DNA from 3 places in the Rhizobium sp. SG2393 genome. Region 1 is predicted to be linked to each of the others. Evidence: riboswitches for the same ligand, from Rfam matches in the RefSeq annotation. Region 1 holds a riboswitch; each other region holds the start of a gene.
What was found. Region 1 has a riboswitch for thiamine pyrophosphate ahead of ACED18_RS07550 (ABC transporter permease). Riboswitches for the same ligand answer to the same signal wherever they lie in the genome.
Positions count from the first base shown of each region.

Region 2: linked by a shared signal. The riboswitch ahead of ACED18_RS13745 (TRAP transporter large permease) and the one ahead of ACED18_RS07550 (ABC transporter permease) in region 1 are both predicted to bind thiamine pyrophosphate.
Region 3: linked by a shared signal. The riboswitch ahead of thiB (thiamine ABC transporter substrate binding subunit) and the one ahead of ACED18_RS07550 (ABC transporter permease) in region 1 are both predicted to bind thiamine pyrophosphate.

Region 1 is NZ_JBHGAP010000001.1:1,595,150-1,605,115, forward strand. It holds gene ACED18_RS07525 (PAS domain-containing protein) at 1-1,426, shown strand, start outside; gene thiD (bifunctional hydroxymethylpyrimidine kinase/phosphomethylpyrimidine kinase) at 1,454-2,308, opposite strand; gene thiE (thiamine phosphate synthase) at 2,305-3,030, opposite strand; gene ACED18_RS07540 (hydroxyethylthiazole kinase) at 3,017-3,778, opposite strand; gene ACED18_RS07545 (ABC transporter substrate-binding protein) at 3,775-4,737, opposite strand; gene ACED18_RS07550 (ABC transporter permease) at 4,734-5,513, opposite strand; TPP riboswitch at 5,672-5,774, opposite strand; gene ACED18_RS07555 (heavy metal translocating P-type ATPase) at 6,061-8,517, shown strand; gene cueR (Cu(I)-responsive transcriptional regulator) at 8,514-8,906, shown strand; gene ACED18_RS07565 (hypothetical protein) at 9,090-9,299, shown strand; gene ACED18_RS07570 (NAD(P)-dependent oxidoreductase) at 9,372-9,966, opposite strand, start outside.
Region 2 is NZ_JBHGAP010000006.1:7,232-17,197, forward strand. It holds gene ACED18_RS13725 (carbohydrate ABC transporter permease) at 1-224, opposite strand, end outside; gene ACED18_RS13730 (carbohydrate ABC transporter permease) at 224-1,132, opposite strand; gene ACED18_RS13735 (ABC transporter substrate-binding protein) at 1,259-2,488, opposite strand; gene ACED18_RS13740 (helix-turn-helix domain-containing protein) at 2,635-3,552, shown strand; TPP riboswitch at 3,619-3,761, shown strand; gene ACED18_RS13745 (TRAP transporter large permease) at 3,853-5,673, shown strand; gene ACED18_RS13750 (TRAP transporter substrate-binding protein) at 5,686-6,675, shown strand; gene ACED18_RS13755 (ABC transporter ATP-binding protein) at 6,828-7,910, opposite strand; gene ACED18_RS13760 (ABC transporter permease) at 7,907-8,719, opposite strand; gene ACED18_RS13765 (ABC transporter permease) at 8,733-9,587, opposite strand; gene ACED18_RS13770 (ABC transporter substrate-binding protein) at 9,670-9,966, opposite strand, start outside.
Region 3 is NZ_JBHGAP010000007.1:30,313-40,278, reverse strand. It holds gene ACED18_RS14855 (DUF2934 domain-containing protein) at 127-450, shown strand; gene ACED18_RS14850 (hypothetical protein) at 535-750, shown strand; gene ACED18_RS14845 (hypothetical protein) at 829-1,188, opposite strand; partial or broken gene ACED18_RS14840 (plasmid stabilization protein) at 1,284-1,469, opposite strand; gene ACED18_RS14835 (ATP-binding cassette domain-containing protein) at 1,549-2,208, opposite strand; gene thiP (thiamine/thiamine pyrophosphate ABC transporter permease) at 2,211-3,839, opposite strand; gene thiB (thiamine ABC transporter substrate binding subunit) at 3,847-4,863, opposite strand; TPP riboswitch at 4,909-5,030, opposite strand; gene ACED18_RS14820 (thiamine diphosphokinase) at 5,147-5,806, shown strand; gene ACED18_RS14815 (ABC-F family ATP-binding cassette domain-containing protein) at 5,810-7,633, shown strand; gene ACED18_RS14810 (multidrug effflux MFS transporter) at 8,196-9,386, shown strand; gene ACED18_RS14805 (ATP-binding protein) at 9,556-9,966, shown strand, end outside.

The sequences.
Region 1 (9,966 bases):
CGTCGGCGAAACGACCAAGCGCGTGCAGGCCGAACAGGCGCTCGCGGCCAGCCGCGAACAGATGGAGCTGGCGCTGAGCTCCTCTTCCATCGTCGGCACATGGGACTGGCTGATACCCGAAAACCGCGTCGAGACCGACAAGCGTTTCGCGGCCCTGTTCGGCATCGATGACGGCGACCCGAACCAGCCGATCGAGCGTTTCCTCAATGCCATCCACCCCGAAGATCTGGAACGGGTCAAGGCGGCGATGACCACGGCGATGGAAACCGGCGCCACCTATTCCCAGGAATACCGTGTGCGCGCAGCCGATGGCACCAATCGCTGGCTGCTGGCGGAAGGCCGACCGCTGCTGGACGATACCGGCGCCGCTATCCGCTTCCCGGGCGTTGCCGTCGACATCACCAAACAGCGCCAGGCCGTTGACGACCATGCCCGTGCGGAAACCGCCTTCCGCACGCTCGCCGATGCCATGCCGCAAATGGTCTGGTCCACCCGGCCCGATGGCTTCCACGATTACTACAATGCCCGCTGGTACGAATTCACCGGCGTGCCCGACGGTACGACGGACGGCGAAGGCTGGAACGGCATGTTCCACGAGGAAGACCAGGACCGCGCCTGGTCGCTCTGGCGCCACTCGCTGGAAACCGGCGAGCCCTACCAGATCGAATATCGCCTGCGCCATCGCTCCGGCGCCTACCGCTGGGTTCTCGGCCGGGCGCTGCCCGTTCGCGACAGCACGGGCCGGATTACGCGCTGGTATGGCACCTGCACCGACATTCACGACGCCAAGATGGCAGCCGCCGAACGCGAGATCGTGGCGCACGAACTGTCACACCGCATCAAGAACATCTTCTCCGTGATCAACGGCATCATCAGCCTTCAGGCCCGCCAGATGCCGGAGATCCGCCCCTTTGCCGAACAGCTGCGCCGGCGCCTCGACGCGATGGGCCGCGCCCACGATTTCGTGCGCCCGCACAGCCGCGATTCCCGGCCGGTCGATATCGACAAGACGCTGATGGGCCTGCTGGACGAATTGCTTGCGCCCTTCTCCGAGGCCCGCGAACGTATCCTCATCGAAGGCGACGACATCGAAATCGGCGACAGTGTCGCGACGCCGCTGGCGCTCCTCTTCCATGAACTCGCCACCAACTCCGCCAAATATGGCGCATTGTCGGTCTCGACCGGGCAGCTCAACATCCGCACCCGCACCGAAGGAAGCACCTATGTGGTCACCTGGCTGGAGGAAAACGGGCCGCCCATCACCGAAACGCCCTCTGCGCAGGGCTTCGGCTCCCGCCTGATGGCCATCAGCGTCGAGGGGCAACTGGGCGGGCGCATCGAGCGCGACTGGGGACCGGACGGACTGAAGGCAACCATCAGCCTGCCGGTCGAGTCGCTGGTGCGCAGCGGCACGTTGCGAACCTGACACTTCGGGCGGTGACAGCGCGCCGCTCTATCGCCCGGAAGACCGGGACCGCGACGCATCGCCTGCATCCGGCGCGGCATCGCCGGCCGGCCACCAGCCATGGAAATGATGCACCGGCCCGCGCCCGCCACCGACCCTCAGCGCTCGACCGGCATCGAGCGCTGCCTGGAGATAGGCCTTTGCCTGTCGCACCGCATCGGTGAGGCAGAGCCCGCGGGCGAGCCCGGCCGTGATTGCCGCCGCCAGCGTGCAGCCCGTACCGTGATCGTTGGCCGTATCGATGCGGGGCGCCGTCAGCGTCAGGATGCCATCCGCCTCCACGAGATAATCGACGCAAAGCGGCCCCTTTCCATGCCCGCCCTTCATCAGGGCGCTTCCGGCGCCGGCAGCGAGCAACTGGGCGGCCTGGGCGCGAATGGCCTCGGGCGTCTGCGCAATGCTTCCGCCCGTCAGCAGTGCGGCCTCCGGAAGGTTCGGCGTCACAATCGCCGCGCGCGGCAGAAGTCTTTCGATAAGCACAGCGATCGCGTCCGGCCGCAGCAGCCGGTCGCCAGATGTCGCGACCATCACGGGATCGACGACGACAGGGCCCGCAAAAGCCGAAAGGCCCTCGGCGATCGCCTCGATCGTCTCTGCCCGTGACACCATACCGATCTTCACCGCCGCCACAGGCAGATCGGAAAACACCGCCCGCAACTGCGCGGCCACGATCTCGGGGGCGATATCCGCAACGGCTGTGACACCGCGCGTATTCTGGGCCGTCACCGCCGTAATGACGCTTGCACCATAGACGCCGAGCGCCGAGAACGTCTTCAGATCCGCCTGGATACCGGCACCGCCGCCGGAATCGGATCCTGCAATGGTCAGTGCAATCGCCGTCATGCCATCACCCCTCCCCGGGCCGTATCCACCGCCAGCCGCAGCGCGCGGGCGGCACCCGCCACGTCCGCCGCCCCGAAAATCGCCGAGATCGCCGCCACGCCATCGGCCCCCGCCGCCACCAGCGGCGGCACACGCTCCGGCGTGATGCCGGCAATGGCTCCGACAGGCAGGCGCGGTCGGGCAGAGCGGATCAGGGCACGCATCCCGGCAAAGCCGTCGAGCCCCACCGGCGGATCGGGATTGCGCTTCGATAGCGTCTCGAACACGCCGCCGATGCAGGCGTAGTCGATCGGCGCGATCCCGGCCGCCTGCGCCTCTACCGGCCGCTTCACCGTCATGCCGATGATGGCTCCTGGACCGAGCAGACGCCGCGCGGTCTCGATCTCCATGTCATCAGCCCCGAGATGCACGCCGTCGGCACCGGCCGCGAGCGCCACATCCACCCGGTCGTTGATGACAAGCGGCACGCCGGAGCCAGCAATGGCCCGCAAGATGATGCAAGCATTGTCCACCATCCGGCGCGTCGAACCCGTCTTGTCGCGATATTGCAGGATGGTCGTGCCGCCGCGCACCGCGGCCACCGCAAGGGCGGCAAGCTTTTCGGCCCCGTCTTCGTCTGCGTCCTTGATCAGCGACGCATCCAGAATGGCGTTCAGCCGGTAGTCGATGGGTCGTCCGGAAAGGCCGGAGGCGCCGGTCTGCGCCCCGTCACGCTCTGTCATCATGGATCCTCGCATGGGTCAGGAGATCGTCCGGCGACAGCGTCGCCAGCACATCGAGAAAGGCGATGCCGAAGCTCGCCGGCCCGCGCGCGCCGGGCGCGGCACGTTCGGCCGCCACTCCGGTCGTCGCAAGCGCTGCCGCGGCGGCCAGTTGTGCGTCCGGCTCGACCGCGAGAAAGGCGGCGATCACCGCACCGGCGAGACACCCCGTGCCCGTCACACCCGCCATCAGCGGATGGCCGTTCTCGACCCTCAGCGAGCGCGTGGCCGAAAGGAGCCGGTCCACTGGCCCGGTGGTGATCACTACCGCCGGGCCACCCTCCAGCCCTGCCCTCAGCCCGAGCGCCATCATCTCGGCCGCATTGCCACGGACGGCAGCGGGCCCAAGCATCGAGAGCTCCCGCGCAAAGGCGAGGCGGGCCGGCGAATAGTCGCAATGGACGGGATCGACAATCCACGGCTTTCCCGCCGCGACCGCAACGGACGCCGCCACGCCGATGGCCGCGCGCCGGGCCGCATCCAGCGTGCCGAGATTGACCGTCAGACTATCGGCCCGACGCACGAAGACGGCGACCTCCTCTTCCGACGATGTCATGGACGGGATGCCGCCGACCGCCGTCACGCCATCGGCGACGAATTTCTGTACCACGGTGTTCATGAGGCAATGCACGCGCGGCCGGCGCGTGCGGACCCTCTCCAGAAGCCTTGCCGCGACATCGGCATCGACGGGGGCGAGCGCGACGGTCACTTCGTCACCTCCACGGCGATATCCGCGACCGGCGGCGCCACGTCGATCAACCCGCTCTCGGCCATGAAGGCGCCGAAGCGGGCGTAGCGCGCCGTATCGAGCGCGGCTGGCCGCTTGGCAAACCGCGGCAGCGTATCGGTGAAGGCTTGCCGGTTAAGCCGGTCATCGAGGTCGGGATAGGCCTTGATGAACGTGGAAAGAGCCTCATCCGGATGGTTGGTCAGCTCGATGGTTGCCTTTTCCACAGCTGCCAGAAAGCGCGGCAGGCGCGGATCGGCCAACTTTGCCTTGTCGACGACATAGATCAGTTCGTCATAGGCGGGAACGCCGTGCTCCTCGGGATAGAAGGCGCGGCCCTTGTGGCCCTCGATATCCATCTGTGTCAGCTCGAAATTGCGAAAGCCGCCGATCGTCGCATCCACATTGCCGGCAATCAGCGAGGGGCTGAGGGAGAAGTTGACGTTGACGAGCGTCACGTCGTTCGCCGTCAGCCCTTGCGAACCCAGCATGCGCGACAGGAGCGCCGTCTCGAAGCCTGCGACGGAATAGCCGACCGTCTTGCCCTTGAGATCGGCAAGCGTCTTGATCGGCCCTTGAGCCAGCACCGTCAGCGTGTTCAGCGGCGTTTCCACCAGCGTGCCGATCCTGACGAGCGGAAGGCCGGCGGCGTGGTCGAGATAGAGGTTCGGCTGGTAATGGATGCCGATATCCGCCTCGCCCGCCGCCACCAGACGCGGCACCGACGACGGATCGGCCGGCGGCACCAGCGTCACGTCGAGATTCTCATCGGCGAAATAGCCCTTCTCCCTGGCGATCACCAGCGGCGCATGGTCGGGATTGACGAACCATTCGAGCATCACCGTCAGCTTCTCGGCGGCATGCGTGTCCGGTGCGGCGGCCAGCGTGGCGAGGAGAGCAAGGATGGCCGCCGGGAAAGAAGTCGTGAAAAAGCGTGTCATGCAGGGTCCAGTCTCCGGATCGGATGAAGGTCGAGGGTGTTGTCGCGCGCCCAGGGCGTGAGCCCGGCCGTCAGCCGATCCACGACAAGGCGTAGACCGACGCTCATGGCGGCAACGAGAATGAGGGCGGCAAAGAGTGTTGCCGTCTGCATGCGGGCATTGGCCTGCACCATCAGGAAGCCGAGGCCGGAGGAGGCCCCGACCCATTCGCCGACGACGGCGGCAAGCGGCGCGAGCGGCGCAGCGATGCGCAGCCCCGAGATCAGGGCCGGCAGCGCCAGCGGCACGCGCAGGCTGAGAAGCACCTGCAGCCGCGAGGCGGGTGTGAGCGCCGCCGCATCGATCAGCACCGGATCGGTGCGGCGAAGCCCATCGGCGAACGTCGAGGCAACGGGAAAGAAGATGACGAGCGTCGCCATGGCGATCTTCGAGGCAAGGCCGAAGCCGAACCAGATGACCAGCAGCGGCGCCAGCGCAAAGACAGGCACGGCCTGCACCACCATCAGCACGGGCCAGGCAAAGCGCCCGACCGCCGGCAGCGCCGCAAAGAGAAAGGCCGTTCCCGCCCCAAGCAGGCTGCCGGCCGCAAATCCCGCAAGCGCTTCCAGCCCCGTCGCACCTGCATGCAACGCAAGAGAGCCGCCCAGGCGAAAGAAGACGCCGAGCACATCGACAGGCGCCGGCAGCAGATAGGCGGGAGGACTGGCGAGCGACACCACGGCCTGCCACAGGGCAAGCATCAGCGTCAGCCCGCCGAAAGCATCGGCGGGGCGCACGGCTCAGGCACCCGCGCGGGAATGCTCGAAATCATGAAGCCGCTCCGGCATGCGGCAAGCGCCCGGCGGTTCCGTCAGTCCAGACATATAAGCCATTGTCGATCTCCCTGTCGTGCCACGGAGATCCAGGTGAAGCGGGGAATGGGAGATGAGCAGCAGCAGCCGCTTTTTTCCGTTCCTACGCCGGTATGACCCGGATCAGGTTCAAGGGTCCGGCTCACCGCCATCTCAGCATCGTTCGATGCCCCCCTCGGAATGCGCCCACCATCATGAGATTTGTCGCGGCTGTCAACTCTTTGCGTCAACAGGGCTTGACCTTCCCATGATGGGAACCCTTATCCATGGGAACGAAACCGCACAGACACCGCTTTGACCCCGTGCGGTCGCAAGCATGCAGGACCCGTCACGGCGATGGCCGAAGACGGGCAAGGAGACGACGATGGATATGGCGACGAGACCTGGCGGCCACGCAACAGGACAGACGATCCACCCTGTCGTCGGTGGACGCCCCGGCCACGCGCTCGCGGCCGATATCCCCGTCGAGGGCATGCACTGCGCCTCCTGCGCCGGCCGCGTCGAAAAGGCGATCCGTGCCGTGCCGGGCGTCGCCCAGGCGAGCGTCAATATCGCCACCCACCGTGCCACGGTCGAGTTTGCCGATCGCGCCGCCCTGCCGCAGGCGATGCCGGCCGTGATCGCTGCGATCGACGGCACCGGTTTTCGCCCTGTTCTGGAGGAGCGACGCTTCGCCGTCACCGGCCTGCACTGCGCCTCCTGCGTCGGCCGCACGGAAGCGGCCCTGCTTGCCGTACCGGGCGTGGCCTCCGCAAGCGTCAACCTTGCCGCCGGCACTGCTGCCGTTTCCACCACACCGACCACATTGCAATCCGACCTTGATGCGGCCGTGGCCGCTGCCGGCTTCGGCACGCTGGCACTTCAGGCGGAGCCCGGCAGGCCTGCCCTCGATCTCGACGCCCTGCGCCGCGCGGAGACGGATGCGCTCGGCCGCAGCATGTGGCTTGCGGCCATCTTGACGCTGCCGCTCTTCATCGTGGAAATGGGCGGCCACCTCTTTCCCGCCTTCCACCATGTCATCGTCAGTGCGCTCGGCGTCGAGCCCTTGCGCATCGCCGAATTCCTGCTCGCTACACTGGTGCTTGCCATCCCCGGACGCGAGATCCTGCGCCAGGGCATCACGAGCCTGATGCGCCGCGCGCCGGAGATGAACGCGCTGGTCGTGCTGGGCGCCGGCTCCGCCTGGCTCTATTCAACGGTCGCGACCTTCCTGCCGGGCCTGTTGCCGGATGGGCGCGCCGACATCTATTTCGAAGCCGCCGCCGTCATCGTCACGCTCATTCTCGCCGGACGCTTCCTGGAAGGCCGCGCCCGCGGCCGGGCGGGAGATGCCATCCGCAAGCTGGCGGGCCTTGCCCCGAAGACCGCCCGCCTTCGGCGTGACGGTGCCGAGGTCGATGTCGCGGTGGAAACCGTCCGCCCCGGCGACATCGTCCTCATCCGTCCCGGCGAGCGGATACCGGTCGATGGCATCGTGCGTGAGGGCCGCTCGCACGTGGACGAAGCCATGGTGACCGGCGAGCCCATGCCGGCGGAAAAGACGCCCGGCAGCCCGGTCGTCGCCGGCACCATCAATGGCAATGGCGCCTTCGCTTTCGAGGCCACCAAGGTCGGCGCCGACACGCTGCTCGCCCAGATCGTCCGCATGGTGGAGACGGCCCAAGGGGCAAAGCTGCCGATCCAGGGCCTTGTCGATCGCATCACCGCCCGCTTCGTCCCGGCCGTCATGGCTGCCGCGGCGCTGACCTTCATCGCCTGGCTCGTCTTTGCGCCTGAGGCCGGCATGGGGGGCGCACTCGTCAATGCGGTCGCCGTCCTCATCATCGCCTGCCCCTGCGCCATGGGGCTGGCCACGCCGACCTCGATCATGGTGGCGACCGGCCGCGCCGCCGAGCTTGGCATCCTCTTCCGCAAGGGCGACGCGCTGCAGCGCCTCCGCGACGTCGATCTCATCGCCTTCGACAAGACCGGCACGCTGACCGAAGGTCGCCCGGAGCTCACCGATCTCTGGACCGCCCCCGGCTTTGAGCGTTTGGAAGTGCTGGCACGTGCCGCAAGTCTCGAAAGCCGCTCGGAACACCCTGTCGGTGCGGCGATCGTCGCGGCAGCCAGACGGGAGGGCCTTAGCCTGTCGTCCGCCACCGGCGTCGAGGCCGATCCCGGTCTCGGCATCCGTGGAACGGTGGGTGGGCAGAATATCGTCGTCGGCGCCGCCCGCGCGCTGGAGGCAGCCGGCATTGATCTCTCCACCTTCGCTCTACAGGCCGAAAGCCTCGCCAGCGCCGGCCGCGCGCCGCTCTTCGTTGCCATCGACGGCAGCGTGGCCGCCATCGGCGCGGTGGCTGACCGCATCAAGCCGACGACCGCCGCAGCCCTCGCCGATCTCCGGCGCGTCGGCGTGAAGCTCGCCATGATCACCGGCGACAACCAGCGCACGGCGCAGAGCATTGCCGCGGATCTCGGCATCGACCATGTCGTGGCCGACGTCCTTCCGGGCGGCAAGGTGGCGGCCCTGGAAGAGATCAGGGCAAGGCTCGGCAGGGCAGGCCATGTCGCCTTCGTCGGCGACGGCATCAACGATGCGCCGGCGCTCGCCTCCGCGGATGTCGGCATCGCGCTCGGCACCGGCACGGACATCGCCATCGAAAGCGCCGACGTGGTGCTGATGTCGGGCGATCTGACCGCCGTCGTCCGCGCCGTCAGGCTCAGCGCCGCCACCATGCGCAATATTCGCGAAAACCTGTTCTGGGCCTTCGCCTACAATGTCGGCCTCATCCCCGTGGCCGCCGGCGCGCTCTATCCGCTGACGGGAACGCTCATGTCGCCCATGCTGGCAGCGGGCGCCATGGCCCTTTCCAGCGCCTTCGTGGTCGGCAATGCACTCCGTCTGCGCGCCTTTGCCGGCCAACCCGGGAAGGTGCCGGCATGAATATCGGCGAGGCAGCACGCCTCAGCGGCATCTCGGCCAAGATGATCCGCTACTACGAGGAAATCGGCCTGATCGTGCCCGACCGCATGCCGGGTTCGCAATACCGCGTCTATGGCACGGACGACCTGCACCGCCTCGGCTTCATCCGCCGCGCCCGCGATCTCGGCTTTTCGGTCGAGCAGATGCGCGTGCTGCTCGCACTATGGCAGGATCGAAGCCGCGCCAGCGCCGACGTCAAGGCCATCGCGCTCGACCATATCGCCGAGCTGGAACGCAAGCAGGCGGCCATCGCGGCGATGACGAAAACCCTGAAACACCTCGTCTCCGCCTGCCATGGAGACGACAGACCCGACTGTCCGATCATCGAAGATTTCGCAACCGGCCCGTGAGGCGAAAAATCAAATCGTTTCGCATGTGCAAAACGTAAATTTTTCGTCTAAAAGGTAAGGTTAACAATTGGTTGATATTGAAACGCGCCAAGAATGTGACATGCTGCATCGCATCATAAATCCGCAACTCCCGGCCGGACCCGAAAGGCTGGATGGCGGCAATAACGCTGAGGAGAAGTCAAGATGCAGACGCAGTACGTCGTTCTCGATCCGCTTGGCCCGCTGGCCGCCGACCCGATTGCGCTCGAAGATCGCCTGATGGAAATCGGCATGGAGCGCGAAGCTTTCGCCATCTCGCGCCGCAATGACGGTCGCACGCGTCTGGAATTCTGGGAGCCGGATCGCATCGAGGCGCTGCGTCTCCTCTCCCGCCTCGGCGGCCTGCAGGCCTGAGGCCTTCGAACCTGATCGATGTCAATCGCGCGCGGACCGTCCACACGGTGCCGCGCGCCTTTGCGTCCGCGCTTACTCAAGCCGTGCGGGAAAACCGTCGGCGCGAAGATCGGTGCCGACAGCATCTTCCAGCAGCTTGACGATCTGCGTCGACTGCGCGCCGCCGCCATAAGCCTGCTTGCCCTTCAGGAAGATCTCGTGGGTACGGCCGGCAAGTTCCAGCGGCACGGCGAAATCGCGACCGAAGGTCATGGCAAAGCCGAGATCCTTCAGCGCCAGATCCATGTTGAAGCCCACGTCGTAGCTGCCGTTGAGGATCAACTGGCCCTCGGTCTCGTGGACGAAACTGTTGCCGGAACTCGCCTTGATCGCCTTCCAGGACTGCGCCAGATCGAGCCCGCCGCGCTTGGCGAGCATCAGCGCCTCGCCATCGGCGACGAGGTGGATGAAGGCAAGCATGTTGGTGATGACCTTGATGACGGCGGCGCTGCCGAGCGGGCCCATGTAGAAGATCTGCTCGCCCATCGCTTCCAGCGCCGGCATGTGGCGATCAACGAGCGCCTTGTCGCCGCCGGCCAGCATCGTGATGCGCCCCTGCGCGGCCAGATGCACGCCGCCGGTCACCGGCAGTTCCATGGTCGAAACGCCCTTGGCTGCGGCCATATCC
Region 2 (9,966 bases), on a different contig from region 1:
AGGCCGATCGGCGAATCCCGGAAGACGGCCGTGTAGTTCTCCACGCCGGCAAAGCCGGAGGGGAGGCCGAAATAGTTGCCGGCGGCGAGATCGGAGGCCGGCCGCACCGAGGTGATGGCAACCCCGATCAGCGGCAGTAGCCACAGCACGAGCGCGATCGGCAGCAGGATGACATAGGCCTTCTGCGTCAGCGGCGAAGCCTTCTGGATGGGTGTCGGGAACATCAGGCGTTCCTTTCCTGCGAAAGCATCCGCACGATGAAGACGGAGATGAAGACCATCATGATGAGGAACAGCACCACGGCGATGGCCGCGCCATAGCCCATGCGGAAGCCGTATTCGGACAGTGCCTGCTCGTACATGAAGTAGGAGAGCACCTGGCTGGAGCCGTAGGGGCCGCCCGACGTCATGATGGAGACGAGGTCGAAGGAGCGCAGCGAGCCGATGACGGTGACGACGAGGGCGATGAAGGTGGCGGGCGCGAGCTGCGGCAGGATCACGTACCAGAGCAGCTTCAGCCCCTTGGCGCCGTCCATGCGGGCGGCCTCCACCTGCTCCGGATTGATGTTGTTGAGACCCGTCAGGTAGAGGATCATGCAATAGGCCGTCTGCGGCCAGAGGCCGGCGAGGATGATGCCGTAGGTGACGTAACGCTCGTCGGCGAGGATGGCGATCTCCTGCCCCGTCAGCGTCTTCAGGAGCGCCGAGAACAGGCCGAAATCGGGTGCATAGAACCAGGTGAAGATGAGGCCGACGACGACCTGGCTGATCACGAAGGGAAAGAAGAACAGCGACTTGTAGAGCCGGATGCCGGTGACCGTCTGGTTGAGGAAGAGGGCCACGGCAAGCCCGGCCGGAATGGCCAGGAGGTAGAGCAGCAGCCAGAGGACGTTGTTCTTCAGCGCGACGTAGAAGGTGTCGTCATCCATCAGCTCGACATAGTTGCCGAGACCGATGAAGACCTTCTCGCCCAGCCCGTCCCAGTCGTAGAAGGAGATGGCGATCGACTCGAAGATGGGGATCAGCACGTAGATGGCGAACATCAGGAGTCCGGGCGCCATGAAGAGCCAGGGCGTGAGCCTCTGCTGGTTGCGCTTCCAGAAACCGGGCGCGCGGGTGACGTTGGCGGTCATGTCCTCGGTCCTTGCAAGGGGCGACGGGGAGCCGGCCGCCGGAGGCGTGTCCTCTCCGGCAGCCGGCCTCAGGGTGCGGGCCAGCCTGCGGCGAACGCCAAGCAGGACCGGCCCGCGGAGGAGGGCTTACTTGTAGGCGCGGGCGCGCACCTTCTCGAGCCGGGCCAGGATCTGGTCGATCTTGTCGGGCTTGACCATGAACTCCTGGAAGCCTTCCATGCCGGCCTTGGCCATGTCGGCGGGCGCATCCCGGTCATAGAACTGGGCAAGCGCATGGGCGTTCGACAGCATCTGGAACCCGGCCTGAAGGAAGGGATCGGCGGGCTTTTCGGCCTTGTTGTTGACCGGAAGCTGGCCGAGCGTCGCATTCATCTTGCCCTGCGCTTCCGGCGAGGCGAGATAGGCGAGGAAGGTCTTTGCGTCTTCCTTGTTCTTCGCACCGGCCGGAATGTGGAACGTATCCGTCGGGGCTTCCTCGGAGAAGGGAATGCCGGGGGTGATTTCCGGGAACTGCAGGAAGCCGATCTGCTCGTCCTTCAGACCGCCGCTCTTCATGGTCGCGACCGCGAAGTTGCCCATGAGATACATGGCGGCCTTGCCCTGCACCATCTGCGGAATGGCGTCCTGCCAGTCGATGGCGGCGTGGTTGTCGATGAAGTAGCCGGGCTTCACCAACTCGGCCCACTTTTCAAACACCGCCTTCACGCGCGGATCGGTATAGGGCACCTTGCCGGAGGTCAGCTCCATGTGGAACTCGTAGCCGTTGACGCGCAGGTCGAGATAGTCGAACCAGCCGCCCGTCGGCCACAGCGCCTTGGTGCCGATGGTGATGGGCGTGATGCCGGCGTCCTTCAGCGTCTTGCAGGCGGCGAGGAACTCGGCCCAGGTCTTCGGCGGCTGAATGCCCTTCTCCGCGAAAATGTCCTTCCGGTAGTAGATGCCCCACTGGTAATAGGTGTAGGGCACGCCCCACTTCTTGCCATCGATGGTCATGGAGGGCGCTGCCGACTTCAGCTGGTCGTCGAGGCCGTTCTTGGTCCAGACATCCGTGACATCCTCGAAAAGGCCGGCCTTGACGAAGGGTTCCATGCGGTTGCCCGCATACCAGGCCGCGACGTCAGGCGCATCGGCCGTCAGGAAGTTGCGGATGGCGGACTTGTAGCCCTCGTGGTCGAAGTTGTTCCACTTCACCGTGATATCCGGATGAGCCTTCTGGAAGTCTGCGATCAGCTCTTCCATGGCCTTCTTCGGCACGGGGTCGGAATGGTCCGAATTGATGGTGATCTCGCCGGCAAAGGCGGTCGACGACAGCATGAAAACGGCTGCAAGGGCGCCGAAGCGCTTGAAAACGGTCATATTTTCCTCCCGATGACCCTGATAGTCCGCACCTTCCGCCGGGCCGAATGCTTCTCCCTTGGCCTGCGGAAAGGCTTGACTTGATCCTCGCCCGCGATGCCGTACAATTCTACCGCTGTTTCAGCAATTTTTTCCGGGATCCTAAGATGAGCTCCATCCACGTGATCGAACAGGCCGACGAATCCATCCCGGTTCACCCGGATCTCGACCCGCGCCATCCGCTGGTGGTGTTCGGCGATCACCGTTTCTGCGCAGGCGCCAGCATGACCGTGCAGCGCATGCCCGGCCCGCACATGCACAGCCAGATCGAGCTGAACTTCCTGCTGGAGGGGCGCATGACCTACTGGTTCGACGGCCGCGAGCTGACGCTGAGCGAGGGCCGGCTCTGCCTGTTCTGGGGCATGATCCCGCATCAGGTGATCGACCGGGCCGAGGGAACGCGCTTCATCTGCCTTTATGTGCCGATGTCGGTCTTTCTCGGCATGGCGCAGCTTAGCCGGTTCCGCGATGCGGTGTTTCGCGGCGCCATGGTGGAGGCGCTGACGATCCGCCCGCACGACCGCGATATCTTCTCGCAATGGCGCGAGGAGCTGCTGGCCGCCGACAGCGACCTGACGGAGATCGTGCGCAACGAACTGACGGCCCGGGTGCTGCGCATCGAGCGGGAGGGCTGGCGGGACCTGCGCGAGGACGGCGCGGCGATCGCCTCGCTCTCGGCCCATGACGGCGAGCGGATCGAGCATGTCGAGACCATGCTGCGCTTCGTCGCCGAGCATGCGCTGGAGGATATTTCGGCAAGCCATGTGGGGGCTGCCGCGGGCCTGCACCCCAACTATGCCATGACGCTCTTTCGCCGCTCGGTCGGCCATACCATCAACCAGGCGATCGTGCGCCACCGGCTGGATACGGCGCAATCGCTGCTGATCTCCTCCGATCTTTCGGTGACGGAGGTGGCCTACGAATCCGGCTTCCGCTCCGTCTCCCGCTTCTACGAGGCCTTTGCCGACCGCTTCCGCGACCGCCCGCAGGCCTTTCGCAAGCGCATGCGGGCCAAGGCGGCCTGAACGGAGCGCCCCGGCGCCTGTGCGGGACACCGCTTGACGAAGCCCGGCCGCTCGGCCAAAGTCACGGCCAATCACCAGGGGCGTCCCGACAAGGGGCTGAGATACTGCTGGCCACCGGATGCGACCGAAAGGTCCGATTCAGGCAGCGCAGGAACCCGATGAACCTGATCCAGCTCATACTGGCGGAGGGACGGTGCGGATGCCTGGCGCGGCCTGTGATGGCCGGTTCACCCCACGGCAATCCTGTTGTCCCTCATGCCATGGCCGGATCGTCGCAAGGAGAGGTCCGGCGTGTCGGCCATCGGAATTTCGGCGGAAGAGGGCGGCCAGGGCGCGGCGGCCGCCGCGCGGCTTTTGACCCGGCTGCAAGGGGCGCTGTCTGCGCTTGCGGCAGTCCTCCTTGCCGTGCTGCTTGCGCTTGTCGTCGGCAATGCGGCGCTGCGCTATCTCCTGCACCGGTCCCTGGCCGGCGCGGAGGATCTGGCGATCTGGCTGCAACTGGCGATGATCGCGCTTGCCGCGCCGCTGGCGCTCGCCGGCCCGCTCGCCATGCGGCTCGATGGGCTGACGGCCCGCCTTCCCGGCCTTCTGCAGGCGCCGGCGGCCGTCCTCGCCGATGCCGTGACCGTCATGGCCGCGCTCGTGCTGGCCTGCGGCGGCGGAGAGGTGGCCGTCCGCGTCGGCGGCATCTCGCCAACGCTCGGCCTGTCGGAGGGCTTGCGCTTCGGCCTGATGGCCGGGGGCGGGGCACTGCTCCTCGTTGTCCTCGTCCTGTCGCGGCTGTCGCAGGGCAGGGGGCCCGCGCTCCTCGGCGGGCTCGCGCTCGGGGCCGGCCTCTATGTGGCCGTCCCCCTCATGGCGATCGACAGCGGCTTTCCGCCGAGCCTCTTCCTCGCGCTCGCCGCCGCCTTCGGGATTGCCTGCGGCGCACCCCTGCCGCATGCCTTCCTCGCCGCCGCCCACGGGGCCATCGCCTTCGGCGGCACGCTGCCGGAGGCCGCGATCGTCTCGACGACGGTGACGGGCCTGTCGAAATTCCTGCTGCTCGCCATTCCCTTCTTCCTGCTGGCCGGGGGGCTTCTGACGGCGTCCGGCGCGGCGGGCCGGCTGGTGCGGCTGGCCGCAAGCCTCGTCGGCCACCGCCGCGCCGGACTTGCCCAGACGACGCTTCTGACCAGCGTCCTGTTTTCCGGCGCCTCCGGTTCCTCGGTCGCCAACGCCGCCTTCGGGGCCGCGACCTTCCAGCCGGAGCTGGTCCGCCACGGCCATGGACCGGCCGAGGCCGGCGCGCTGATCGCCGCGACCTCCGTGCTCGACAATGTCATCCCGCCCTCCATCGCCTTCCTCATCCTTGCCGCCGCCACCAATCTTTCCGTCGGTGCGCTGCTGACCGGGGGCTTTGCGGCCGGCGGCGTCATGGCGCTGTGCCTGGCGGTCGCGATCCATCTGGCCGCGGGCAGGGGAGGCCACGCCCTGCCGCGGGCGTCGGTCGGCGAACGCCGCGCGGCCTTGCGCGCCGCCCTGCCGGCGCTTGGCCTCGGCGTCATCGTCGTCGCGGGCATCCGCTTCGGCATCGTGACGACGACGGAAGCGGCCGGGCTTGCCGCGCTCTACACGCTGATGCTGGCGGCGGGGCAGGGGCTCGGCCTGCGCGCCATCGCCGGTGTCTTCCGCCAGTCGGCGGGCGAGGCGGCGGCCGTGAGCCTGCTGATCGGCACGGCCGCGCCCTTTGCCTTCCAGCTCGCGGTGGACGACGTGGCAGGGCTGGTGACCGGTCTCGTCACGGCGCTCGGCGGAACGGCCGCCGCCGTGCTGCTGCTCGCCAATCTCGTGCTGCTTGCCGCCGGCCTCGTGCTGGACATCGGCGCGGCGATCCTGCTCTTCGGACCCATTCTGCTGCCGGCCGCCATAGCCGCGGGCATCGATCCCGTCGCCTTCGGCGTCGTCCTCGTCGTCAACCTGATGATCCACGGGCTGACGCCGCCGCTCGGCATCCTCGTCTACGTCGTCAGCGGCGTCACGGGCGTGCCGGCGGGGGCGATCTTCCGCGCCGTCCTCCCCTATCTCGCCGCCCTCATGGTGGCGCTTGCCCTCATTTCCTGTGCCGCCCTTCTTATCTGAAAGGACTGACCCATGCCCCCGATCACCCGCCGCACCGCCCTCAGCCTCACGGCGCTCGCACTCGCCAGCCCCGCCCTCATCGGCCGCGCCGAAGCAAGGGCCAGGACGATCACGGTGGCCTCCCTCTTCGGAGACGACAAGCCGGAGACGAAGATCTGGCAGGCGATCGCCGCCACCCTCGAGGCGAGGCTTCCCGGCCGCTTCACAGTCAACATCGTCAAGGGCGGCGCGCTTGGCGGCGAGAAGGAGGTGGCAGAAGGTGTGCGGCTCGGCTCCATCCAGGGCAGTCTCGCCACTGTGTCTGCGCTGTCCGGCTGGGTGCCGGAAGCCCAGATCCTCGACCTGCCCTTCCTCTTCCGCGATGCCGACCATGTGCAGGCGACGGTGACGGGGCCGGTCGGGGCCGAGCTGAAGGAAAGGTTTTCCGCCCAGCAGTTCATCACGCCCGCCTTCATCAACTACGGCGCCCGCAACCTGCTGACGAAAACGCCGGTGACCCGGCCCGAACAGCTCGCAGGGCTAAAGATCCGCGTCATCCAAAGCCCGCTGCACACGCGGCTCTGGAGCGCCTTCGGCACGACGCCGGTCGGCATCCCCATCACCGAAACCTACAATGCGCTGTCGAACGGTGTCGCCGACGCCATGGACCTCACCAAATCCGCCTATGCCGGCTTCAAGCTCTATGAAGTCGTGCCCTGCATGACCGAAACCCGCCACATCTGGGCCTCCGGCGTCGTCTATTTCGGCGCGGGCTTCTGGAACGGGCTGACGCCGGAAGAGCAGCAGCTTCTCGCCGAGGCCTCGCAAGCCGGCGCGGCCACCTTCAACCGGCTGATCGCCGAGGACGAGGCCCGCGCGATGGAAACGGCCCGCGCCCATGGCGGGCGACTTCTCCAGCCGGAAGCACTCGACGACTGGCGCCGCGGCGCCACCGGCGTCTGGCAGGACATGGCCGGGACCGTCGGCGGTCTGGACCGTATCCATGCCATTGCGGGGTCGTGAGGGCGGCCGTTACGACCCAGAACCACACCCGGTGTCATCCTCGGGCTTGACCCGAGGATCCACGGCCGCAGGCGCAGAGGGTCGCATGGGTCCTCGGGTCAAGCCCGAGGACGACGGAGTGGGGGAGGAGCGGGAAAGAGGACGGCAGACCCTTACCCCTGAAACGCGTGCACCGTGGCCGGGTCGAAGGATAGCGACACGGGAAGCGCGGGCCTGAGGCCACCCAGCATCGGGTGGCCGAAGGGAAGGCGGACGGAGAGTTGCTTGCCGGCCGGAATGTCCACCAGCACGTCGGTGTTGTTGCCGAGGAAGGTGATGTCGCGGATGGTGCCGGAGAGGGAAGCAGCGGCACCTGCCTCGCCCGCCTTCAGCTCGATGCGCTCGGGGCGCAGCAGCAGCGCGGCGGTCTTGCCCTGACCCTTGCTGTGGAGTGGCACGCCGGAGACCGTCGCGCCACCCGGCAGCGCAAGCGTCGCATGGCTGCCCTCGACGGAGACAACCTCGGTGTCGATGAAATTGGAATCGCCGATGAAGCCGGCGACGAAGCGGGTGGCCGGCTCGGCATAGAGGGTCTGGCCGGAACCGATCTGGTCGATCCTGCCCTGGCTGAAGACGGCGATGCGGTCGGAAAGGCGCAGCGCCTCCTCCTGGTCGTGGGTGACGTAGAGGATCGTCACGCCGGTCTCCTGGTGGATGCGGCGGATCTCGAACTGGATTTCCTCGCGCAGCTTCTTGTCGAGCGCCGACAGCGGCTCGTCCATCAGCAGCACCGGCGGATCGTAGACCAGCGCGCGGGCGAGTGCGACGCGCTGCTGCTGGCCGCCGGACATCAGCGCCGGCTTTCGATCTTCGAAGCCTTCGAGCCGCACGAGGCGCAGCGCCTCCTTCACCTTGCGCTCGACATCGGCCTTCGGCAGGCGGCGGATGCGCAATGGGAAGGCGACGTTCTCGCCGACCGTCAGATGCGGGAAGAGCGTGTAGCGCTGGAACACCATGCCGATGTTGCGCTTGTGGGAGGGCGTGTCGAGCAGCGTCTTGCCATTCAGCCTGATGTCGCCGGCAGTCGGATATTCGAAGCCGGCGAGCATATAGAGCGTCGTCGACTTGCCCGAGCCCGAGGGGCCGAGGAAGGTCATGAACTCGCCCTTGCGGATATCGAGCGTCACGTCCTTCACGGCGGTGATGGGGCCGTACTGCTTCTTGATGTCTCGGATCTCGATGAAGGCGGAGGTCATGGTTTCGTCCCTTGTTTGCTGCCGCGTCGGACGAGCGCCGCGATAATCATCAGGAGCATGGTGAAAAGGATGAGAAGCGTGGAGGCGGCGGCGATGACCGGGGTGAGGTCCTGGCGCAGCGTCGCCCAGATCTTGACGGGCAGGGTCTGCAGCGTCGGGCTCGCCATGAAGATCGCCAGCACCACCTCGTCCCAGGAGGCAAGGAAGGAGAAGACGGCGGCGCCGAACAGGCCATGGCTGATCGCCGGCACGGTGACGCGTAGCCGCGCTTCCCAGGGGCTTGCGCCGCACAGGATCGCGGCATCCTCGATCGACTTGTCGAAACCGTCGAGGGCGCTGCCGATGGAAATGATCGAGAAGGGCAGCGCGATCAGCAGATGCGCGATGATGAAGCCGAGCGTGGTGCCGTTGAGGCCGATGCGCAGGAAGAAGGCGTAGAGCGCGACGGCGAGCACCACCACGGGCAGGATCATCGGCGTCAGGAACAGCGCCCGCAGCGCCTCTCGCCCTGCAAAGCTGCCGCGGTTGAGCGCGAGGGCGGCAAGGAAGCCGATGCCGACCGAGAGAACGGTGACGATCGCGGCGATCTTCAGGCTGGTGAAGGCCGATTGCAGCCAGCGTGGATCGGCGAACAGCTCGCCATACCAGCGCGTCGTCCAGCTCGGCGGCGGAAAGATCAGCCATTGCGACGAGCCGAAGGAGAGCGCCGCAATGAAGACGATCGGCAGCATGAGGAACAGGCAAACGAGGGTGGTGATGGTGATCAGCACCCATTTCCACGGGCCGAGGCGGTCGAAATCGAGAAGCATGGGTCTGTCCTCCTCAACCGATCCGGCCGGCGCCGAAGACGCGCAGTTGCACGGCGTAGAGCGCGAGCGTGACGACGAGGAGCACGAAGGCGGCGGCACCGCCCATGCCCCAGTTGACGAGCGACTGGACGAATTGCGCGACCATTTCGGCCAGCATCATATTGGCCGTGCCACCGAGAAGGGCAGGGGTCACGTAGTAGCCAAGCGCCATGACGAAGACCATCAGCGCACCCGCCGCGATACCCGGCAGCGACAGCGGCAGCAGGATGCGGGTGAAGCATTGCCAGCTGTTGGCGCCGCAGAGCGCGCCCGCGCGCAGGATGGCGGGATCGATCGCCCTGATGACGCCGACCAGCGGCAGGATGACGAAGGGCAGCATGATGTAGGTCATGCCGATGGTGACGCCGACGAGATTGTTGACGAGCGCCAGGGGCTGGTCGATCACGCCGAGACCGAGGAGCGTCTTGTTGATGACTCCAGTGCGCTGCAGCAGCACCATCCAGGCATAGGTGCGGGCGAGAAGGTTCGTCCACATGGACAGGATGATGATGGCGAAGACCAGCTGGCCCCAGGGCCGCGGCAGAACGGCAAGCGCCCAGGCGACGGGATAGCCGATCACCACCGACAACACCGTCACCACGCCGGCGACGAGAAAGGTGTTGGCGAAGATGCGCAGATAGGTGCCGGTACCGATCAGTTCGGCATAGTTCTGCAGCCCCAGCGTCGGCTCGGTCACGCTGCGCAGCAGAAGGCCGAGAACGGGCGTGACGAAGAACAGCAGGATGAGGACGAGCGCGGGCAGCGCCCACACGAAGGCGGCGTGTCTGCGGCGCTGGACGCGCGCTCCCGGCGCCGCCGTGGCGGTCATGGCCATGCTTCAATACCCTGATTGCTGGAGGACGCCCGCCGGCTGAAATGCGCCGGCAGGCGATGTCGTCGTTCGGCGCGGCTTACTTGGCCTGCCAGTCGTACCAGCGCTTGCCGATCTCGTCGCGGTGCTCGGCCCAGTAGCCCATGTCGGCGTTCACCTGGGACGCGGCCTGCATGTCCGGCAGCGTCTTGCGCACCGTCGCATCCATCAGGTCCGGCGAGCCGAGGTTGATCGGGGCGTAGCCGGTGACGGCGGCAAACTCGGCCTGCGGCTTGGCGGAGGTGGCGTTGGCGATGAACTTCATCGCGGCTTCCTTGTTCTTCGTGCCCTTGGGCACGACGAGCGCATCGGCAGCCGTGATGTTCTGGTCCCAGGA
Region 3 (9,966 bases), on a different contig from region 1:
TTACGGTAAGTGACGCCCGATGATCGCGCGATTCGATCCGGTCCGTTTCTCGTCCCACCGCCGATCGTTCGCCGGGCCTCCACCCGGATATTGCCGTCCGGCCTGATTGAGCATGGGAGACGATAGATGGACTTGACCCTCGAAAGCCGTATCCGCGACCGCGCCTACGCGATCTGGGAGGCCGAAGGCCACCCGCACGGCGAAGACCTGCGCCACTGGGAGATGGCTCGCCGCGAACTCGTTTCGGCAGAACCGGCGCCGAAGGCCGCCCGCAGCGGGACCAGAAAAGCATCGGCCACGCAGAAGGAAAAACCCGTCACCGCGCCGTCCAAGTCCGCCGCGACAAAGGCAACGGGCGCGGCAAGCGCGAAGGTGAAGCCTTCCGAAGCGGGTTCGACCAAGCCCGCGGCGACCGGTCGGGCGAAAGCCAGAAAGCCCGTTGAGGCTTAAGTCGCCCCGAAACGCGGGCGGGATGGAACGATCCGGCCCGCCATCTGTTCTTGTTTTCGGCATAAACCGAAAGGGAAGAGCAGCATGATCCTTCGACGCAAACCCGTGCGCGGCAAACGCCTGGCAATGGCGAGGGCATCGCGTACCCACGCAACCGATCTTCGCGCTCCGCGCAATGATACCGTCACGGCAGTGTCGGCTCCCCATCAGGTCGACCTCCACCATCCGCACAACATTGGCGGACGCCTGGCAGTACCGGCGATGATCAACGGCATGAGCCTGATGCACGGGCGCTTCTAAACGTCAGCGCCGGGAATATCGGCATGAAAAGACGCGCTCCGGTTGGCCCGGAGCGCGTCTTCGGTCTCGTGCATAGGATCAGTTCGAGGGACGGCGATGGTCCACGCCGACAGCGCCGGAGGTGGCGGCAACGGGGTCGCTTGCAGGAAACGTGTCTTTCAGCGCCTTGTCGAGATCGGCATTCTCGTTGCTGGTCGCTTGCCGGCGCTGCTCGGCCTCAAGGCTCTCGCGCGGTGAGCCGCCCTTGGCGTCATGGTCGTTTGCGGCCTGCGGCGCGCTACTCATGCGAACAAGAAGGCTGGTGGCATCGCGGATTGCATCGTCGTCATTGTCAGCGCGCCGGGAAAGCCGCACGGAAACGACCTCCCGATCTTCACCGACGAACTCGACGATCTGCTGATCGCCCTCGGAAAGGATACGGATATCCTTGGCTGCCATGGGTCTGCTCCTCATGTGTTCGGGTCAAATCTCGCAACCAAATGCGCCTTGGGGACCATTGGTTCCGCGTCGGGCGTGTGAAACCTGTCGCTTCAATGATGCGCGGGCTTCTTGCGCCCGGAGCCGGATTTCTTGCCGCCGCCATCCTGCTTGTTGACCGTCGCCCAGGCGCGGGCTTCCGCCTCGTCCTTGGAGACGCCGCGGTCCTCGTAGCTTTCGGCGATGTGGCTGGCCTTGCGCTTCTGCTTGTCGGTGTAGGCGGATTTGTCGCCCTGGGGCATGGTACTCTCCTCTTGGCCTGGGGGTTTCCACCCGAACGGCAGGAGCGCCGCGGAAGTTCCCGCCAAACAGCCACAGACGTCAGCGCAGGGATCGCACCGCCCGTACACGGCCAGCCTCGATCTCCACCGCGGCATCACACAGCCGCGCCACATCGTCCGGCTGGTGGGTTACGAGCAGCACGGTCACGCCCGTCTCGCGCTTCAGCCCGACGATGAGGTCGCCCATCTCCGCCCGCCGGACAGGGTCGAGCGCGGCGAAAGGTTCGTCCAGCAGCAGGATCGGCCGACGCCTGACCAGCGCGCGCGCCAGCGCCACCCGCTGCCGCTCCCCGCCGGACAGTGTCGGCGGCCGGCGCCGTTCGAAACCGGCGAGCCCCACCTTCGCCAAGGCCTCGCTGACGGCTGCGCGGCCTGCCGCATCCAGCCTCAGCGCGGGATCGATCCCGAGCCCGACATTGGTCGCGACATCGAGATGCGCGAAGAGATTGTTGTCCTGGAAGATGACGGACACAGGCCGCGCGGAGGGCCCGAGCGCCGTCATGTCCGTTCCGAGAATACGGATTGCGCCGCTGTCCGGCATCTCGAAGCCGGCAATCAGGTTGAGCAGCGTCGATTTTCCCGAGCCGGAGGGACCGACAATGCCGGTGATGCGGCCTGCGGTGAAGCCGATGTCGAAATCCATGGTGACCGCGCCAAAGCGCAGTTGCACCGCCTCCAGCCGGATTGCTTCCTCCGCCATGCTTATCCTCCAGCCTCCTGATCTGCCTGACGCGGACTGCCGGCGATGGTCAGAAGAAGGCAGATGATCGCGAGAAACAGCGCCAGCCCCGCCGCATCCGCACTGCGATAGGCGCCCATCCGGCTGAAGAGCAGCCAGGGCAGCGTTACGAAATCCTGGGAGCCGAACAGCGCCACGGCACCGAGATCCCCCAGAGACAGCGCCATGGCAAAGGAAAGGGCCGCCGCCAGCGGCCGCGCCAGAACCGGCAGGACGACAAGCCTGAGCGCGGAAACGCCGCCCATGCCGAGCGAGGCGACCAGCCGTGCGGTGCGTGCCTGATAGGCGGCAAGCGCCGGCTCCAGCACGCGGCAGACGAAGGGCAGCGCCATCAGCGCATTGACGACGATGACGACCGGCCCCGCAAACTGCTGAACGTCGCCAAAGCCACGCAGCAGAAGAAACCAGCCCGCCCCCAGAACGACCGGCGGCACCAGCAACGCCACCGACGGCGCATCCCGGAGCACGCCGGCCAGCACGGCCAGCGGCACTGGGGCCCGCCGCCCCGCCGCAATCGCCTGCCGCGCCCGCAGCATCGGCACCGCGATCGCCAGCGACAGCAGCGCCGCCGAGGCCGCAATCAAGAGGCTGGTGACCAGCGCCTGATGCACCAGCGGATCCCGCACGAGCCGGCCGAGATCGGATGCAAGGCCGGAGGCAACGACCGCCAACAGCGGCGCCGCCACGAACCCGACCGCCAGCGCGATCACCACCCCGTCGCCGGCCTTCGATGCGGCCGTCCTCCCGTCGAAGCGCCGCACCCGTCCGCCGGCGGTCGCGCCGCTCTCCGCGATCGGGCCGATCAGCCGCAGCGCCGCCAGAACCATGAGCGTGAACAGGATCTGCAGCGCCGACATCAGCATCGCCCGGCGCGGATCGAAATCGAAGCGCAGCGCCTGATAGATCGCCACCTCCAGCGTGGATGCCCCCGGCCCGCCGCCGAGCGTCAGCACCAGTGTGAAACTCGTGGCGCAAAGGATGAAGATCAGCCCCGCCGCCCCCGGCAGCACGCTGCGGATCGCCGGCCACTCCACGAAACGGAAGAGGCTTGCGGGCCCCATGCCGAGATTGGCGGCCAGACGCCAGCTTTCCGCCGGCAGGCGCTCCAGTTCGGCGAGCATCAGCCGTGTCGCGAGCGGCAGGTTGAAGAAAACATGGGCGATCAGGATGCCCGTCAGGCCATAGATGCTGAAGGGCTGCGCCAGCCCCAGCAAACCGAGGCCGGCATTGACGAGACCCTGCCGCCCCCAGATTTCGAGAATGCCGAGGGCCGCCACCAGCGCCGGCAGCCCGAGCGGCAGCGCCATCAGCCGCACGATCCAGATCCGCCCCGGAAAGGCGCCGCGCCGCGCAAGCGCGCGTGCGACGGGGATGGCGAGCAGCACGGACAGGATCGTGGAAAGGCTTGCCTGCACCAGCGTGAAGCGGGCGACGCCAAGCACATAGGCATCGAAGCCTTGACCATCCGCCCCGCTCGACGGCGGGGCGGCCTGCCACAAAGCGATGGCCGCCGCTGAGACGAAGGCAAGGAGCACGGCCAGTCCCGCCGCGCCCCCGCCGATGATGCGCCGTCGATCCGCCGGTGCGAACACGTCAGCCTCAGTTCACGCTCATCGCGGCCAACCACTCGTCGATCCACGCCTTGCGGTTGGCGGCAACCTCTTCCGGCGACATCAGGAAGGTCTTTTCCGGCCGGACCAGCTTGCCGAAGGCCTCCGGCAGCGGTTCGCTGGTCTTGCCGACCGGCATCATCCAGTTGGTGGTGGGAATGATGGTCTGGAATTCCGGCCCAGTCATGAAGGACAGGAACTGACGGGCAAGGGCCGGATCATGCGCGGCCTTCGTCACGCCCGCCACCTCGATCTGGATATAATGCCCCTCGGAGAAGGAAGCGGCCTGGTAGCGCTCCGTGTTCTCGGCCACCATGTGATAGGCCGGCGAGGTCGTGTAGGAAAACACCATCGGCGCCTCGCCCTTGGTGAAGAGCCCGTAGGCCTCCGACCAGCCGGGCGTCACCGTTAGCACACGCCCCTTGAGCTTGGCCCAGGCCTCGCCCGCCTTGTCGCCATAGACCGACTTCATCCAGAGAACGAGGCCGAGCCCCGGCGTAGAGGTGCGGGGATCCTCGATCACGATCTTCTGCGACGGATCCCCCTCGACCAGCTCTTTCAGGCTCTTCGGCGGCGTCTTCAGCGTCTCGGTGTCATAAACGACGGCGAAGTGGCCATAGTCATAGGGTACGAAGACATCGTCCTTGAAATCGCCGGGCACGGTGACGGCCGACGTATCGGTCTCATGCGGCGCGAACAGGCCGGTAGCCTTGGCCTCGGCAACGAGGTTGGTGTCGAGCCCGAGCACCACGTCGGCCTTGCCAGCAGCACCTTCGAGCTTGAGGCGCGTCAGAAGCTCCACGCCATCGGCCACCGCGACATAGTTCACCTTGCAGGCGCAGGTCTTTTCGAAGGCCTCCGCCACCTTGGCGCCCGGCCCCCACTCGCTGGTGAAGCTCTCATAGGTGTAGACCGTCAGCACCCTGTCTTCGGCAACGGCCGGCGAAAGACCGGCGGCCAGCGCCGCGACAAGGCTTGCAAAACCACAGGACAGAATCGATTTCATGCGCATCCGCGCCTCCTCTTGATCGTATTGAACGGGAATAGGGCGCTGGATGTGCCGTCTAATCCCTCCGCCGGTGCTAACCGGATCAGGTTCTTCGGGTTGGCGTTCTCAGCCTCTCAGCCGTCCTTCTCGATGATGAGAAGGTTTCGGCACCCCGTTAGAGCGCCGAGACGGTACTTGGCCGGCGAACGGCTTTCAAGGGAAATATGACAGGCATGGCCCTGTCGATTTCTTGGCAGGAAGGCGTTCAGTTTTGCCGGCGACTGCGTTAAGGGCTTCTCCCATGGATCATCTGGACCAAACGGCTTTCGCCATCCTCATGGGCGGTACGCTGACGCCGACCGGGCGCCTGACCGCCATGGTCGCCGGCCGCAGGACGATCGCGGCCGACGGCGGCATGCGTCACGCCGCCGCCCTCGGCCTGACGCCCGAACTGTGGGTCGGCGATTTCGACTCCACGCCCGCCGATCTGCTGGCCGCCTTTCCGGATGTGCCGCGCATGCCCTATCCGGCCGCCAAGAACGAGACGGATGGCGAGATCGCCATTGCCGAAGCGCTGTCGCGCGGCGCCCGCTCCATCGTCATGCCCGGCGCGCTCGGCGGCGAGCGCAGCGACCACGCCTTCATGCACCTGCTCTTGGCCGTCCGCCTCGCCGAGCAGGGCCTCGACATCACCATGACCTCCGGCGAGGAAGAGGCCTATCCGATCCTCACGGGCCGGACCTCGATCGATCTGCCGGAGGGTGCGCTGTTCTCCATCCTCGGACTGACCGCGCTCGACGGCCTCTCCATTGCCGGCGCGCGCTACCCGCTGGACGATTTCCACCTGCCCTTCGGCTCGTCGCGCACCATTTCCAACGTCGCCGAAGGCACGGTGACGATCACCCTTCATGCCGGCCGGGCCGTTCTGCTCGCCCGCCCGCAAGACTTTTCCGGAGCCTGATCCGTGGCACCTCCCATTCTGAAACTCGACGACATTTTCCTGAGCTTCGGCGGCGCGCCGCTTCTGGCCGGCGCCGGCCTGCAGGTGGAGCCCGGCGACCGCATCTGCCTCGTCGGCCGCAACGGCTCGGGCAAGTCCACCCTGATGAAGATCGCCGCCGGCATGGTCGAGGCGCAATCGGGCGAAGTCTTCCGCCACCCGGCCTCCACCATCCGCTACCTGCATCAGGCGCCTGATTTCGACGGTTTCGAGACGGTGGCAGCCTATGCCGAGTCCGGCCTCGGGCCGGGCGACGATCCCTACCAGGTCACCTATCTGCTCGAGCATCTCGGCCTCACCGGCCAGGAAAATCCGGCCGACCTCTCCGGCGGTGAAGCCCGCCGCGCGGCCCTTGCCCGCGTCATGGCGCCGGAACCGGATATCCTGCTGCTCGACGAGCCGACCAACCATCTCGACCTGCCGACCATCGAATGGCTGGAAGGCGAACTGGTGAAGAGCCGCTCCGCCCTCGTCGTCATTTCCCACGACCGCCGCTTCCTCGAAAAAGTCTCCACCGCCACCGTCTGGCTCGACCGCGGCACAGCCCGCCGGCTCGACCGCGGCTTTGCCCATTTCGAAGCCTGGCGCGACGAGGTGCTGGAGGCCGAGGAACTCGAACAACACAAGCTCGGCAAGGCCATCGAGCGCGAGGAACATTGGCTGCGCTACGGCGTCACCGCACGACGCAAGCGCAACATGCGCCGTCTCGGCGAACTTCAGGACATGCGCGGGCGCTACCGCGGCCACAAGGGCCCGCAGGGCAGCGTGCAGGCCACCGTCTCCGACGCGCAGGAATCCGGCAAGCTGGTGATCGAGGCGGAAAAGATCACCAAGACCTATGGCGATCGCCCCATCGTGCAGCCCTTCTCCATGCGCGTGCATCGCGGCGACCGCATCGGCCTCGTCGGCCCGAACGGCGCGGGCAAGACGACGCTTCTGAAGATGCTGACGGGACAGCTGGAGCCGGACACCGGCACGATCAAGCTCGGCACCAATCTGGAGATCGCCACCCTCGACCAGCGCCGCGAAAACCTCGATCTGGACGACTCGCTCGCCAACTACCTCACCGACGGGCGCGGCGAGAACCTGATCGTCAACGGCGTGCAGCGCCACGTGACCGGCTACATGAAGGAATTCCTCTTCCAGCCGGAGCAGGCCCGCACACCGATCCGCAGCCTGTCGGGCGGCGAGCGCGCCCGCCTGATGCTCGCCCGCATCCTGGCCCGGCCGACCAACCTCCTGATCCTCGACGAGCCCACCAACGACCTCGATATCGAGACTCTGGACCTGCTGCAGGAAATCGTCGCAGGCTTTGCCGGCACCGTCATCCTCGTCTCGCACGACCGCGACTTCCTCGACCGCACCGTGACCTCGACCATCGCACCGGCCCAGCCGGACGCGCCGGATGGCCGCTGGATCGAATATGCCGGCGGCTATTCCGACATGCTCGCCCAGCGCAAGGGCGCGGAGGAAGAGCGCCGCCGCGAGCAGAAGGCCGAAAAGGCGAAGGCCGCGGACACAGCACCGGCGCCGGAAGCCAGCAAGGCCAAGGGCAAGCTCTCCTTCAAGCAGAAGTTCGCGCTGGAAAACCTGCCGGGCCAGATGGAAAAGGCGCAGGCCGAAATGGCAAAGCGCGAGGAGAAGATGGCCGACCCGAACCTCTTCACGCGCGACCCCAACGCCTTCGCCAAGCTTGCGGCCGAACTCGAAAAGCTGCGCGCCGATCTGCAGCGCATGGAAGACGAGTGGCTGGAGCTGGAAATGCTGCGCGAGGAACTGGGCGGCTGATACGGCACGGCGCGCAAAGAGCGATTGCTGCCATCTGTCAAAACCCGGCGCCGATCCTAGTTGAATGCAGGACATCTCGCCCGATGCCGTGTCAGCGTGGCACAGGCGCGGGAAAGCCGTGGGGCATCGTGATTTGCAGAGCTAAAGGACTACGATGTTGGCGCTACTCGAACATGCAGGGCACGATCCATAGGTCCTGCCGCGCAGCCCCCTCATCCGCCTGCCGGCACCTTCTCCCCGTTGGGGAGAAGAGACGTCGGGCACGCTTTGGCGCCTTGCCAAGTGGCGCAGAACGCTATCGAAGGACGCATCTCCATGCACCCGTTTGGCTTGGAAGCCATCGGCTTGGTCTCTTCTCCCCAACGGGGAGAAGGTGCCGGCAGGCGGATGAGGGGGACCATGCCGACCCGTTCGTCACACCCCGCCCCACACCGGGGCAAGGACCACAAAACCCCCGGACGTCTCAGTCAGGACGAGGCGACCTGATCCAACGATCGTTCATGATGGCGCAACGGAAACGGCCACCGACGGCCGTCGGCCGACATGCGCCGGGAGCAGACCCATGTCCCTGATGAGCACGCGCCGCACCAGCCTGATCGGCGCCATGCTGGCCACCCTCGGCCCCATCTCCATGTCGCTCTACACGCCCGCCATGCCGACGCTGGTCACAGCCTTCGGCACGACGGAATCGGCGATCAAGCTCACCCTTTCGGCCTATTTTGCCGGCTTCTCGATTGCCCAGCTTGCCGCCGGGCCGCTCTCGGACGCCTATGGCCGGCGCAAGGCAACGATCGGCTTCCTCATCGTCTACCTCGTCGGCAGCCTGATGGCGGCGCTCGCACCGACGGTCGATCTCCTGATTCTCGGCCGCCTGATCCAGGGTATCGGCGCGGCTGTCGGCATCACGGTCGCCCGTGCCATCGTGCGTGACCAGTATACCGGCGACGAGGGTGCCGGCATCATGAACCTCATCGGCATCATGCTCGCCGTCGGTCCGGCGCTCGGCCCCAGCCTTGGCGCCATCGCGCTCGCCGCCTTCGGCTGGCCGTCCGTCTTCGCCCTCATGGTCGCCTTCGGCCTGGTGTCGCTTGCCGTGACCCTGCTGTCGCTACGCGAAACGACCATTCCCAATCCGGGGCTTACGAGGCCGGGCGGCGTCATCCGCGCCTACGGGGCGCTGATCATCGACAGCCGCTTCCTGACGCGGGCGCTGATCATGGCGGGCTCGGTGGGCGCGCTCTATGCCTGGGCCACCATGCTGCCCTTCCTGCTCATCAACGAAGCCGGCCTCACGCCGTCGCAGTTCGGCGCGAGCATGCTGATGCAATCCGGCTCCTATTTTCTCGGCTCGCTGGCGCTCCGCCAGTTCATGCGCCACCACACGGGCGCGGCTGCGGTCGCCATCGGCCTGGCCTTCATTGCAATCGGCGCGCTCGGCATGGTCGCGACAGGTCATGGCCTGCTGCCGGTCGGCTTCCTCACCGTCATGGCCCCCGTCGCCGTCTACGCCTTCGGCATCGCCTTCGTCTCCCCGCAGGTCACGACCGATGCCATGCAGCCCTTCCCCGCCTTTGCCGGCTCCTCCTCCGCCCTCCTCGGCTTCATCCAGATGGGCGCAGGCTTCGCCGGCGGCCTCACCGCCGCCGCCATCGGCGAGCCCCTGCGCGCCTTCGGCATCGTCGCACCGGTTCTCGCGGTCATCGCGATCGGCGCGTGGGTCTGGCAGGGGAAATGCAGACGGAAAGCTAAGTAGCGAACGTCTAATGCCCTTAATGATGCGGACATCTCGATAAGGAAAGTCGATTGACGTTTTTCTATGTTGATGCCATTTAAGATAAGTTGATATCTCTTAGTCGGCGTCGATCCGACCAGAAACGCTGAGCGCCATGCTAGAAATCTCGATAGACGATCTCGTCAACCGGATGCGTTTCGACAATCCGTGGTGGGGCGATGGCGTCTTGCCGGCAGATATCGCCGCGCTGCCGGAACGAGATTATTTCGCCTCTTTTCTGACGCTGGTGCAAGAGCGATCGCTCCGCCGCGCCGTCGTTCTGCTCGGACCGCGCCGTGTGGGCAAGACGATCATGATGCATCAGGCAATCAAGCATCTCGTTGCAGCGGAAGCGGATCCGCAGAACCTCCTGTTCATCTCGCTCGACACCCCGCTCTTCTCAGGTGCACCGCTGGAGAAGCTTCTGCGGGTCTACCTCGACAGCTATGGCGGCAAACCGGGTGAGAAGACGATCTTCTTTGACGAGATCCAGTATCTGAGGGATTGGGAAATTCACCTGAAGTCGCTGGTGGACAGCTATCGTGACATCAAATTCGTTGTT